Regions from separate parts of the Peribacillus sp. Aquil_B1 genome, predicted to be linked through region 2. Evidence: riboswitches for the same ligand, from Rfam matches in the RefSeq annotation. Region 2 holds a riboswitch; the other holds the start of a gene.
The links. Region 2 has a riboswitch for FMN ahead of MPH60_RS06395 (ECF transporter S component). Riboswitches for the same ligand answer to the same signal wherever they lie in the genome.

Region 1 (7,219 bases), on a different contig from region 2:
CGGACATCTGGCTGCCGCCGTCGCACATGAGATAAGGAATCCTCTGACATCGTTAAAAGGATTCGTACAGTTAATGGATATGACCCAGGAAGTGAACCCGCTGCATTCCGATATCATGTTGAAGGAAATTGACCGAATCAATATTATCTCAAGCGAACTTTTGGTTCTTGGGAAGAAACAGGATGTCGCATTTCGCAGGATCGATCTTGCTGACAGTTTACAGCAGGTATTCACGTTAATGAAAGCAGAAACGAATTTGAATAATATCGAAATGGGGTTCAGGGTTAAAACTGCCGATCCGATTTATATTATGGCTGATTCAATTGAACTTAAACAGTTGGTAATCAATATCATAAAGAACAGCATTGAAGCGATAAAGGATAATGGGGAAATTGAAATTTCGCTGCAAATCATCGATGGACAAGCTGTAGTCAGCGTGCGTGATAATGGCATGGGAATGGGACCTGAGCGCCTTGAACGAATTGGTGAGCCTTTTTACTCCACGAAGGAAAAGGGCACAGGGATCGGGCTTGCAATTTGCCGGAAGATCGTTCATCGCCTTCAGGGGGAAATGCATTTTGAAAGTGAGATAAACAAAGGGACGACGGTTACAATTCGCATTCCGTTGGCTACTGGCCAAGAATAAATGGTACTATGAAAGATAGGAAAAGTTTTATATTAAAGGAGAACGATATGAGCGAATTACCTGCATTGATAAACGATAGAAAACCATATATACAAGAGGTCTGGAAAAAGTCCGGATTCGGACAACTTACCCCGATTCAAACGAAAGCGATTCCCGTGATTGTCGAAGGAAAAGATATCATGGCCGAATCACCGACAGGTACAGGAAAAACATTAGCATATTTACTGCCATTGCTGGAAAAGATAGATCCTGAAAAAAAATCGCCCCAAGCCTTGATTTTGGCATCATCACGAGAACTGGTCATGCAAATCAATGAAGAAATTCGCATTTGGTCAGAGGGAAGCGACATTACGGGTGCAGCATTCATCGGCGGTGCTAATGTGAAAAGGCAGTTGGACAAACTGAAGAAGCGTCCACAGGTGATTGCTGGAACACCGGGACGGATTTACGAATTGATTGCCCAAAAGAAATTGAAGATGCATGAAGTTAAGACGATAGTCCTTGATGAAGGTGACCAATTGATCACTCCGGAGCATATGGGAACAATCAATAATATTATCAAAACAACGCTAAAAGACCGGCAAATCATGGTGTTTTCAGCAACCCTGCCGGAGGAAACGGAAAAAGCGGCAAGGGGATTCATGAATGAACCCGAAATGATCAAGGTTGATAAGCATGAAAAAATGGAATCAAAGGTGGACCATCTTTACTTTGTTGTTGAGAAACGGGAAAAGTCCAAGATTCTCGAGAAAATCACAAGACTTAAAGATGTGAAGGCCCTTGCCTTCCTGAATGATATAGCAGAGCTGAGCGTCTTACATGAAAAGCTGAGCTATAAAGGTATTGAAATGGGCGTGCTTCACGGCGAATCCAATAAAGTCGACAGGGAGAAAGCGCTGCGCAAGCTTCGTTCCGGAAAATCCCCGATGCTGATAGCAACGGATGTAGCGGCAAGGGGGCTAGATATTAAAGGCCTTACTGCGGTCGTCCATATTGATATGGCTGACAACATCGAACAATATATCCATAGATCCGGGAGAACTGGGCGTGCAGGTGCAGATGGCACGGTCATTTCAATCGTAACGGAAAGAGAAGAGCGAGAGTTGAAAAAAATGGCTCGTGAACTGGAGCTGCCATTAACGCGAGTAACCTTCTATGGTGGAAACATCGTAGTCGATGAATGATTCGGGAAAAGGGACGGCCATGACGGCTGTCCCTTTTTTTCGAATGCCCGTAGGTAAATCCAACTCTCCAGAAATCATATTATATTTACTAAACTCAGGGGTTCATTAATGGGTGATAATCATGAATGAAAACGCTTCCTTTATATGGGTTTTTGACATATGATAGCAATAGACATAGGTTAGGAGGAGACGGTATGACAGGAAAGTATAAACAGTTTGAAACGGCAGTCATCCATGAAGGATATGACTCGAAGAAGCATTTAGGAAGCTTGGCAACACCCTTATTCCAAACCTCAACATTCACTTTCGAAAATGCCGAGCAAGGGGAGAGGCGTTTCGCCGGTATGGAAGATGGATATATATATTCACGACTTGGAAATCCAACGGTACAGGTGCTTGAAGAAAAGATTGCCGCTTTGGAAGGCGGGGAAGCTGGCCTTGCTTTCGGATCAGGCATGGCTGCCGTTTCAGCTGTGCTTTTTGCATTAACGAAAACAGATGATCACATCCTGTGCTCACAGGGGTTATATGGTTGTACATTTGGCCTTCTGCAGCTAATGAAAAATAAATACCGCATCACTCATGATTTTTGTGAAATGGATACAGAAGAACAGGTAAGGAAAATGATCCGGCCGGAAACGACCTGCATCTATGTAGAAACCCCGATCAATCCGACGATGAAAATGATTGACTTACAGATGGTAGTGAAAGTTGCGAAGGAATATAATGTGACGGTCGTAGTGGATAATACGTTTTCAACGCCATACCTACAGAGACCGCTTGAATATGGCTGTGATATCGTCCTTCATAGCGCTACGAAATATCTTTGCGGGCATGGGGATGTCGTTGCGGGACTTGTCGTCGGTAAGAAGGAATTCATGAATCAGGTAGCTGGGACTACACAGAAGGATATTGGTGGTATCATTTCACCATTCGATGCCTGGTTACTATTGCGGGGGTTAAAGACCTTGCCTGTCAGGATGGACCGTCATTCGGCCAATGCAATGGCAATCTTTCAAGAACTTAAGAAACAACCAAATGTGAAAAAGGTATATTATCCAGGTGATGAAGCTTCACCGGATCATTATATCATGCAAAAACAGATGAAACATGGCGGCGGCCTTATCTCTTTCGAATTGCATGGCACAAAACGGGATGCACAGGAATTCCTCAATAAATTGAAACTTATCAAAATTGCCGTAAGTCTTGGGGATGCCGAAACATTGATCCAGCATCCCGCTACCATGACGCACTCTGCCGTTCCTGAAGATTCCCGGAAACAAATGGGCATCAGTGACCAACTGGTCCGTCTCTCAGTTGGCCTAGAAGCTTGGCAGGATGTCTGGCAAGATCTTCAGCAAGCATTTTAAGCTACCATTTTCCTTCTATTTTTAATGAAGATGGTGATGGATACGATAAAAGTGATGACTGCCAGAATATAAGAAATGTCCGTAATTACCGGATAGACGGAGCTATTTCGTATCCCGATGCCTATGAACGCCCAAACGAATACGAGAGGATAGCACCAATCCCGGTTTTTACCTGCAAAGACTAAAGCCAGGATTGTTGCTGCAATCAGCAGGACGATCGTCCAGGCTAAACTTGAAACCCCAAAACCGTCCCATTTGATATACGTGAGGTAATAAGAAATGTCAGCGATCGTTGCAACACTTACCCAGCCTGTATAAACGGAAAATGGAAATAGGTCGAAAGGAGTGTGCTCCACCTTTTTCATGCATGTATAAATGACCATTAAAGTAGCCAAAAGAGCAATGATAATGAGTACGGATAACAAAAAGTGTTCATAGTGCCAAGCCAAAAGCCAAGCGCCATTCAAGACACAGCTTAAAGCGAACCAAGGGAAGGCTGCCTTATAAGCAGGACTGTTTTGATGTTTGCTTAAGAACTGCCTGAATACCCAGATGGCGAGCAGGAAATAGATCAAGCCCCATATGGAAAATACATATCCGGCAGGAGTGAAAAGGACATCAAGTTTATCGGAAATCTCTCCTGATGTCTGGCCGTTCAATGGCAGGAAATTAGCTAAAAAATTCATCGTGACGACGAACAGATAGAAAATCAAGTTGATGATGGAAATAAGCATAAGGCTTCCTCCTTATATGAATTGTGATTCTCTAACCCTATTCCACAAATTTAGCCTGATTAACCTCTTTGGAGCACATCGAGGACCTTGGAGGTCGCTTTTCCATAAAGAGAGAAAGTTTCTGTAACAATTGAACCATTTAAGGTTAGAAATTTTACATCTTCACTTTATGGTGATAAACTATTCAAAGATTCATATTATTTTAGTCCTTCGGGGTCGGGTGAAAATCCCAACCGGCGGTGATGAAGAAATTCTAAGCCCGCGAGCCTGTTAAAGGCAGGATTTGGTGAGATTCCAAAGCCGACAGTAAAGTCTGGATGGGAGAAGGACGTGTGGAACCCAAGTGTATACGTACGCCTAATTTTTCAAAAATGAAAATATTAGGCTTTTTAGGTATACAATTTTTTCACTCATTTCTCCTGCTAACTCCTTAGGTCATCCTAAGGGGTTTTTTATATTTTATAAAAGGGGGAAAAACATGTTTACGGGAATCATTGAGGATATCGGGACCGTACATTCCATGAAAAAAGGAAAAAGCAGTATGGAGTTATCGATTCGTTCTGAAAAAATCCTTGAAGATGTTCATCTGGGGGATAGTATTTCAGTCAACGGGGTCTGCTTAACGGTAACGTCCTTCACGAAAAGTCTGTTTACGGTCGACGTGATGCCGGAAACGGTTAAAGCTTCCACGATCCGGGCATTGAAATTGGGATCATCTGTGAATCTTGAACGAGCCATGAGTGCACAGGGAAGGTTTGGAGGCCATTTTGTTTCAGGTCATATCGACGGAACCGGAACGATCATAAAAAAAGAACGGAAAGAAAATGCCGTATATTATGTAATCCAATTGGATGAGGGGCTCAGTGCCTTTTGCATTCCAAAAGGATCCGTGGCCATTGATGGGACGAGCTTGACGATATTTGGGATCGAAAGAAACCTATTGACTGTATCACTGATTCCATTGACTCATCAGGACACCATATTGGGACAAAAAGCGGCTGGCGATATCGTTAACATTGAAAACGACATGATAGGGAAATATATAATACATCAAATGAAAAATGGCAATCCAAAACCAGGACTGAATTTAGAGTTTTTGGCAGAGCATGGATTCTAATAAAAGGGCGGTGTAATGATGTTCCATACAATAGAAGAAGCGATAGAAGATTTGAAGGCTGGCAAGGTAGTAATCGTATCCGATGATGAAGACCGTGAAAATGAAGGGGATTTTGTAGTGCTGGCCGAAAAGGCCACACCGGAAGCGATTAATTTCATGGCGACGCATGGACGTGGTTTGATTTGTACAACCATCACTGAAGAACTGGCAGCGAAATTGAAACTGCATCCTATGGTAGGAGAAAATACCGATCATCATGGCACTGCTTTTACGGTAAGTGTCGACCATAAAAGCACCTCTACAGGAATCAGTGCTTTTGAAAGGTCCTTGACCATCCTTGAGCTTCTTAATGAAGATTCGGTCGCTGAAGATTTCCAAAGGCCTGGTCACACTTTTCCGATAGTCGCAAAAGAAGGCGGCGTATTAAGAAGGGCAGGACATACAGAGGCATCGGTGGACTTGGCGAAGTTATGCGGTGCCGCTCCAGCTGGTGTCATTTGTGAAATCATGAATGAAGATGGATCGATGGCCCGGGTATCCGATTTAGAAGTCATCGCTGCTAAATTCAACCTGAAATTCATTACGATAGCCGATTTGATTCGGTATCTTCAACAAAATGATACGATCGGGAAACAGGAGCTTGAACTGAACATCCCGAAAGCTTGAGGATTTAAGGAATTACATCTTAACAAAACAAAAAAATAATATTGTTTTTTAAAATTAGGAGGAATTGGACATGGGGAAAACTATTGAAGCACAATTAATCGGATCAGGATTGAAAGTCGGCATCGTGGTAGGGAGATTTAATGAGTTTATCACAAGCAAGCTTTTAGGAGGGGCATTGGATGGCCTTAAGCGTCATGGCGTTGATGAGAATGATGTTGACATCGCTTGGGTCCCGGGTGCTTTTGAACTTCCGTTAATTGCTAAGAAACTTGTGAATACAGGTAAATATGATGCGGTAATCGGTCTTGGAACGGTAATCAGGGGTGCCACTTCACATTATGATTATGTCTGCAATGAAGCAGCTAAAGGCATGGCTTCCGTTTCCTTGGAAACAGGTGTACCGGTTATCTTCGGTTTGCTGACAACTGAGAATATTGAACAAGCGATTGAACGTGCAGGAACTAAATCAGGTAACAAAGGCTATGAAGCGGCCGTTAGTGCCATTGAAATGGCCAACCTTGGAAAATTGATTGAACAGTGATTTGGCATAAGGAAGCCGCAGGGAATAACGTCCCTGCGGCTTTTTTGATGTACCGGTTCATTTGTCGGAATGGGTCAGCTTTCTTAAGCCATTAAGCAATTTCTTCAAAGTTGGGTAAAGTTCCTAGCTATTTGATCGATTAGTGAATGCTGATCTTCAACTCTCGCAGCAACCTCTTCCATGAAAATACCTCGATTTCAAAGTAATGTGTTTTTAGGTATAAATCATGGAAAATAAAGAATCATTAGGGTTTTTTCAAAAAAAAAAATGAACAAAAGCATCACGTAATGGAAGCATGATAAAATATGCGGATATGATTATGCTACAATTGTAAAGATTGCAATTGAAATTCATGTCTTTAGGGAAAAGTAAATTTATTAGTTACTAGGAGGGGTTTGTGTGTACCATCTCTTTACACATAATGATTTAGATGGAGTCGGCTGCGGGATTATAGCTAAGCTGGCCTTCGGAGAAGAAGTAGTGGTAAGTTATAATTCAATTGGTCGCCTTAATCAGAATGTAGGTGCATTTCTTGAGCAAGCCAAGCTTGAAGATACATTGATCGTTACTGATTTATCGGTTGATGAAGATAACGAAAAAATGATTACTCAGTTTGTGGAAGATGGAGGCAAAGCGCTGCTGATCGATCACCATAAGTCAGCATTGCATTTGAACGAACATGATTGGGCATCTGTAACTGTCGAACAGGAAGATGGTAAACAGACGGCAGCGACATCATTATTCTATCAGTATGCAGTTGAAAATAAATACCTGGAACCTTCAAGCATTGTCGCTGAATTCGTTGAATTGGTCCGACAATACGATACTTGGGAATGGGAAGTCAATAAAAATGCAACGGCAAAACGGCTCAATGACCTGTTTTTCATGATTCCGATTGAGGAATTCGAAATGAAAATCGCAAACAAGCTGTCGACTGCTGGTAGCTTTACTTTTGACGAAG
Region 2 (7,219 bases):
GAGGATTACAAGTAAGTTTTCCGGACTAGCTAAAGAAAAAGGGATCACAATATCAGCCAGTCTTGAAGATGATCAAATTCAATGGCATTTCGATCCGGACCGTATTGAACAGGTTTTGACCAATTTAATTGATAATGCGATTCGTCATACTCCTTCAGGAGGTAACATTGATGTCATTCAGAGGACAAATGATCGAAGGGGCCTGATCATTGATGTGAAGGACTCTGGATCTGGAATTCCCGAAGAAGATTTACCTTTTGTATTCGAGAGGTTTTATAAAGCGGATAAAGCAAGGACCCGCGGGCGTTCGGGAACCGGATTGGGTTTGGCAATCGTAAAAAATATAATCAATGCCCATGATGGCTTCATATCGGTAAACAGTTTGCCTAATAAAGGGACGACGTTCAGTTTTATCCTGCCTCGAATTTTGGAGAATGCTGAATGAATGACGGGTGGCTTGCCAAAAAATCTTGTTTCATAAGGAACTGAGAAGACAAAGGCAATTGGATTTCTTTCCAACTTGCCTTTGTTTTTTTTAGGAAACAGATAAGTCGCGAATATGTGGAAATTAACGGAATTTTATAATAAGATAAAAGCCGAAGTATGTAACTTTTGTTTAGGATTGACGACTATATTTATGAACGGATGTGGGGAAATGATGGATTCCGTTTTCCACGATCTTTATGAGAAATATCATCAGGAAATTTATCAATTCATATTTTATATGACTAAAAATCGAGAAACGGCTGAGGACCTTGTCCAGGAGGTCTATATCCGGGTGATGAAGGCGTATGAACGGTTTGAAGGAAAGAGCAGTGAAAAAACGTGGATGTATTCGATTGCTAGAAATGTGACGATTGATTACTTTCGGAAACAAAAAGGGTGGAAAGACAAAATCTTTCCTAACTTTGATTGGGATAGGCAATTGATAAAAGATAAAGAACCCATTCCCGAAGAAGTGGCTATCATGAACGATGAAATCCAAGATATTTATCAATGCTTAAACCGGTGTACCACGAATCAAAGATCCGTCATCATTTTACGATATATTCAGGGGTTGTCCATTACGGAAACTGCTGAAGTATTGAATTGGAGTGAAAGTAAGGTAAAAACAACCCAGCACCGTGCTTTGAAGGCTATTAAAAAGTTGATGGAGGATTTATCAGGAAAGGAGGGCCACCGCATTGAGAAGGTCCCGTTGGAAAGAAAGCGAAATTGAAGACATGCTCCGAGAGCTTCCGAAATTTAAAGATGACCGAACCAAGGCCGAGGTGTTTGCGAGAGTGCATGATAAAAAGAGAAAGAAAAACTGGATACCTCTAATTGCGGGTGTTGCCTCCTTATTCTTAATGGTTGTTTTGGCATCATCGTTAATTATTGAAAAAAAAGGGACGACAAGTCAAGAGGGCAGCGGCAGTAGTGGGAAATTATCTCTATCTGAAATTAAGGAAACGGCAGATCATGAACGGCAGGATGCAAGCAACAAAGAAAATCCTCCAGAAGATAAACAGGATAATCAAGAGTTTTCGAGTAAGCAAGCAAAAATCGAATCTAAAGACGGGGTTTCTGAAATGGAACCAGGAAAAGAGAAAAAGGAAAAAAACTTTGCACAAGCGATCTATCAAGACGATCTAGACAATTCATCGATCATTACGATGGGTATCCCAGATGATCAAATGAATTTCATCGTTCCCATTTCAATTAAACTCAAACATTATAATCAAAGGGATACATTGAAACAGTTAGTTAATCAAATGTCCGATATCAATGAAGAGCAATATGGGCTATCTGACTATTTTCCACTTGATATAAAGATTAGCCAAGGAAACGATACGGCCACTGCTCATATTGATTTCCAAGAGAAAAGCCAACTATTGGATGAAGATACAATTTTTCTCCATTCGATGGAGGAAACGCTTTCCTATAATAATATAGAGAAAATGACATTTTCTACAGATGGTAAGCAAGGTGCCAAGTTTGCGCATGCGGGATATTTAAAGGAGATGGCTATACCTCATCAAAAAAATCGCACATACCTGCTTTACCAAAAAGGTGAGTCCTTCCCAAGGTTTCTTGTTCCAAGCAATATGGGATATCAGGACTTTGAGGAAGCGCTGCAAGCTGGAAAAGGGGAGGCAGACATCGAGGGAATTTCTCCTGCAATCCCGCCTGACTTGAAATGGGAAAGGATAAGCTCTAATGGAGATCTTGTGATCATTCAATTATCAGATCAAGCTGCAATTGAAAATAGTGAGGAATCCCTTCAAGCCTTAGAAGCCATACTCTTCATAGCTAAGGATTTTGGTTTTGAAAAAGTGAAGTTTGAAAATGCTCCAATTGAAGAGGTAGGCCAGCTGAATTTAACTGAAGACATATTGGTGCCCAAAGCACCGAACCAAGTGAATTGATGCAGCGGGGAATGCGTTTATAAACACTCTGTCCATGGTTGGCAAAAGCCCCATGCATTCACAGAAAAAGTGCCCGCGCTAACGGGCACTTTTTTTCTTATAATGAAATACGGGCCATGAATGTAATGTCTTCTGTTTCCATTAAAAATTGTTTCATGTTATCTTCCAATGGTAAATCAAAGCTCAAAACCATGATGGCTTCCCCGCCAGCTTCTTTTCGGCCAACCTGCATGGTGGCGATATTCACTCCGTGATCTCCCAGGACCTTACCTACGTTACCGATTACACCAGGTTTATCGGTATGCTGGATATAAAGTAAATTCGGTTCTGGGTGAAAGTCGATTTTGAAACCATTCAAACTTACAATTCGAGAACCGTAATTTTCGATATAGGTCCCACTGATTGTTAATTCACGGTGGTCGCCTTTTACTTTTAGGCTGATCAAATTCGAGTAACCTAAAGAGTCCGTAGAGATTTTTTCACCAACGGTTATGCCACGCTCTTTTGCGATCAACAAAGCATTCACTTCATTTACTGATGCATCGACCCTTGATCTGAAAAATCCAGAGATTAGACTTTTGGTAAGAATCGCTGTATCGAAATCCAATGATTCTCCTGCATACGTAACGGAGATTTCCTGAATTCCTTCATTCATGCACTGAGAAGCAATGGATCCCATTTGCTGAACAAGCTGATAAAACGGCTGTACCTTTTCAAACACTTCTTTAGATATGGCTGGAAGGTTGATCGAACTTGAGACTGGATTTCCCTCGAAATAGGTCAATACTTCTTGGGCAACCTGTACGGCAACATTTAATTGTGCTTCTTTAGTGGAAGCACCCAGATGCGGTGTAGCAATGACGCTATCCAGTTCAAGCAGTTTATGGCCAAGTGGAGGTTCTTCGACGAAAACGTCCAGTGCCGCCCCTGCAACATGTCCTTGAACTAACATTTCATATAAATCATCTTCGTTCAGTATACCGCCCCGAGCGCAGTTCAGTACATAAACCCCTTTTTTACAGGTAAGCAGTTTTTCTTTATTGATTAATCCTCTAGTTTCATTCGTAAGTGGTGTATGAACAGTAATGATGTCTGCTTTAGGAAGCAATTCATCTAACGGCAGGGCCGATACGGACATTTTCTTTGCTCGGTCGACAGTAAGGAACGGATCATAGACAATGACATCCATGCCGAATACCTTAGCGCGTTTGGCAATTTCCCCTCCGATACGTCCAAAGCCAATTATTCCTAATGTTTTCCCACGAAGTTCAGTACCTGTATATGAAGAACGTTTCCAATCCCCATTCTTCAGTGAAGCATAAGCTTGCGGAATGTGGCGCATTAATGAGGCCATCATGGCGAATGTATGTTCAGCTGTTGAAATGGTGTTGCCGTCAGGTGCATTAACCACGACAATCCCTCGTTTTGTCGCCGAGGGGATATCTATGTTATCAACACCGACACCAGCGCGTGCTATAATTTTTAGCTGCGGCATACGGTTCATTAAATCCTCCGAAACCTTCGTAGCACTTCTTACAAGAATTGCATCAATCTGATCAAGTTCGTTTGCAGCTTCCTCTACGGTCTTCTGAATGAGATGAATATTGGATGCCTCAGATAGCGGTCCGAGTCCTTCTGGTTTAATGGCGTCTGCTACTAAAATCCGATACACGTCTAAACACCTTCCTAGGAAAAGAATTATCTTAAATTTCAGTTAATTTTACAATTGAAATGCTGAATATGTCAATTTGGCTTATCTGGATGTAAGCGCTTAACAGAAAAGCTATCTTCTGATCATCTGCTTAATGTCGCGATATAAATGGCTTCATCAAGGATTGAATAACATAAAAAAATAATTTTCATTATTTTGTATTTTCATTTTGTGTATCCACTATGAATCAACTGAGAAAAAAAGTGCTATCAAAAAACAGGTAATTCAGATATAATGGGAAGTATAAAAAATTTTATAGATCTATCTTCGGGGCGGGGCGCAATTCCCCACCGGCGGTGATGAAGGAGTTTCTTCTTCTAAGCCCGCGAGCCTTACAAGGCAGGATTTGGTGCGATTCCAAAGCCGACAGTATAGTCTGGATGGGAGAAGATGGAGGTTCCTGAGTGCGTTTCAACAGTTATTTGCTGAACGTTTGTTTGATGTAACCTTTAATTTATCCCTTTAATTCTATTGGAATTAAAGGTTTTTTTATTGAGCATCAACATATTTTGGAACCCTAACCTCTTTTTCAGGTAGATCGGAAAAGAAGGAGAGAGACCTATGAAAAAGAACAAAGTGAAAAAAACGGTTACACTTGCCATGATGGGAAGCATTTCTTATTTATTGATGCTTTTAAATTTCCCGTTTCCGGGATTCCCGCCTTTTCTCAATGTTGATTTTAGCGACATACCAGCACTGATGGCGGCATTAATTTTCGGTCCGATGGCTGGAATACTGGTCGAGTTCATTAAGAACCTATTGGATTTAGTCATGACAGGGACCTTGACTGCCGTACCTGTGGGGCATATCGCTAACTTTATAGCCGGAATACTGTTTGTCTTGCCGACTTATTATGTATTTCAGAAAATCAATTCTAAAAAAGGGATGACATTCGCTTTACTTGCGGGAACAGTTTCCATGGCAGTATTCATGAGTGTTTTAAACTATTATGTCTTCTTACCGGCTTATACTTTCTTTATGGGATGGGATGCAATGTCGGCACCCGAGTCAAGAAAGTTCGTTACGACGGCAATCTTGCCTTTCAATGTAATTAAAGGCGTACTCATCACATCTGTATTCATGCTGTTGTTCATTAAATTACAGACATGGATCAATAAGCAAACATTATATAAAAATGCTTAATGGCATTGACGATAGAAATAAAAAACAACCGGATATTCGTATTCGGTTGTTTTTTTATGCCTGTTTAATTTTAGTGTGGGATATGGCAAAAGAAAAGCCATTTTCGATAGAAAATGGCCTGTACGTTATTCGAATTTAAGTGCATCTCCGTCAAATGCCTCGTCAGCAACTTTAATAGAATCCGTTGGGCATCCTTCAAATGCATCCATCATGTCATCTATAAGTACATCAGGAATTTCAACGATTCCCTCGTTATCGTCAAGGGTAACAAATGCAATCCCTTCGTCATCGTAATCATATATATCTGGTGCCGCTGCTCCGCAAGCTCCACAAGCTATGCATGTTTCTTTATCCACAATAGTAAATTTAGCCATGAATATAACCCCTCCTAAGTTGATTGACAACTGATAATCTTTTTATTTCAGATTATTATCTCTTTCTTATTGTAAGACCGAATGCCAAACTTTTCAATAGAAATTGTATTGATAATAACTATCATGTAGCACAATGTCAACGGAAAACATTGAAAAAATGAACTTGGTTCTTTCCACGATTCGTCATTTAGTCACATAATTTCCATTGTATTCATCAATAATAACGGCGATTTTTGCAGTTATTTGTTACAATGGGTTTATTGGTTAAATGAAACAAGGATGTGAGTCCCATGAATAATTATCTACAGGCCATCATTCTATATGCGATAAAAAAATTTCAAGGCGAACGTTCCATTTATGCTATATACCATATGCTGCAGGGGAAGAAATCGTCACAAACAATCCAGGATGCCCATTTATTCGGGCTAACGGATATTTTTGGGACAATACCTCGATTTACCCGTCAGCAATTAAATCAAAACATTGAACTTTTACTTAAGCATGACTTGATTAATTTAACGGATAAACCAGATGCATATGAGATTAGTATGCAAGGTGAGGGAATGTTAGTCGATTACTTTAAAAATAATCCTTTTCCAGCGTATATAAACGGTTGGAAGTATCACAATATCACCCCGGTTTTCTGGGGAAGGTTAAACTTACTCATTCAAACCATATCCCATATTGTCCACAATGAAAGACGTTTTTATCCGATACAAAGAAATCCCAAAATCCAATTCTTCGTAAAGGAATTTTTACAGGCCAATCGTCAGGATCGAGCGTTGATTGCCCAACATCTATATGATGAACTGATATCCCTTTTAGAAAGTCAAAGTGATATGAAACGAGACATTTTCATTTTGAAAATAACCGGGATTAACAGGATTGGACTTACGTTTGAACAGATTGCAAAAAGGAAAAACGTAGAAGAAGAGTATGTTCGCTTTACATTCCTTGACTCATTGCATCAAATGCTTGCCGAAATGGAAATGGGAAAGGATTACCCTCTCTTGTCCACATTAACAAATGATTGGAAAAGTAGTGGAAATCCTCATTTGACACAATCTACACAGACTACTTTACGATACATCCAGGAAGGGAAAAGTCTGGGTGAAATTGCTGAAATCCGCAGCTTGAAAGTCAACACCATCGAAGATCACCTCGTAGAAATTGTCTTATCGGACAAGAGTTTTCCGATTTCAGATTATGTGACGATCGAGGATGAGAGGAAAATTGCTGAAGCCATTAAGGAACTTGGAACGAAAAAGCTTAAAGCAATCAAGCAGATGGTCGATAATAAAGAGATAAGCTTTTTCCAAATAAGACTTGTACTTGCGAAAATAGGTGAGTGATGATGAAAATAGAACGAGTCCTCAAAGAAAAATTCGGTTTTGATGAATTCCGTCCTGGACAAAAGGAAGTGGTCGAATCATTGATGTCCGGCAATCATACTTTAGCGATGCTACCGACCGGGTCAGGTAAATCATTATGTTACCAGCTGCCGGCTTATCTTTTAAATAAGACTGTCCTAATTGTCTCCCCGTTATTATCATTAATGCAGGATCAGGCAGAGCAGCTGAAGA

Region 1: another riboswitch for FMN. It lies ahead of ribE (riboflavin synthase); the one in region 2 lies ahead of MPH60_RS06395 (ECF transporter S component).

What each region holds. Positions count from the first base shown of each region.
Region 1 is NZ_JAKXEE010000004.1:171,543-178,761, forward strand. It holds gene MPH60_RS22115 (ATP-binding protein) at 1-646, shown strand, start outside; gene MPH60_RS22120 (DEAD/DEAH box helicase) at 694-1,830, shown strand; gene megL (methionine gamma-lyase) at 2,025-3,200, shown strand; gene MPH60_RS22130 (TspO/MBR family protein) at 3,197-3,934, opposite strand; FMN riboswitch at 4,137-4,267, shown strand; gene ribE (riboflavin synthase) at 4,413-5,051, shown strand; partial or broken gene ribB (3,4-dihydroxy-2-butanone-4-phosphate synthase) at 5,070-5,708, shown strand; gene ribH (6,7-dimethyl-8-ribityllumazine synthase) at 5,788-6,258, shown strand; gene MPH60_RS22150 (DHH family phosphoesterase) at 6,658-7,219, shown strand, end outside.
Region 2 is NZ_JAKXEE010000001.1:1,252,974-1,260,192, forward strand. It holds gene MPH60_RS06375 (ATP-binding protein) at 1-445, shown strand, start outside; gene sigX (RNA polymerase sigma factor SigX) at 659-1,219, shown strand; gene MPH60_RS06385 (hypothetical protein) at 1,185-2,408, shown strand; gene serA (phosphoglycerate dehydrogenase) at 2,506-4,080, opposite strand; FMN riboswitch at 4,379-4,515, shown strand; gene MPH60_RS06395 (ECF transporter S component) at 4,681-5,262, shown strand; gene MPH60_RS06400 (ferredoxin) at 5,388-5,636, opposite strand; gene MPH60_RS06405 (helix-turn-helix domain-containing protein) at 5,927-6,988, shown strand; gene MPH60_RS06410 (RecQ family ATP-dependent DNA helicase) at 6,991-7,219, shown strand, end outside.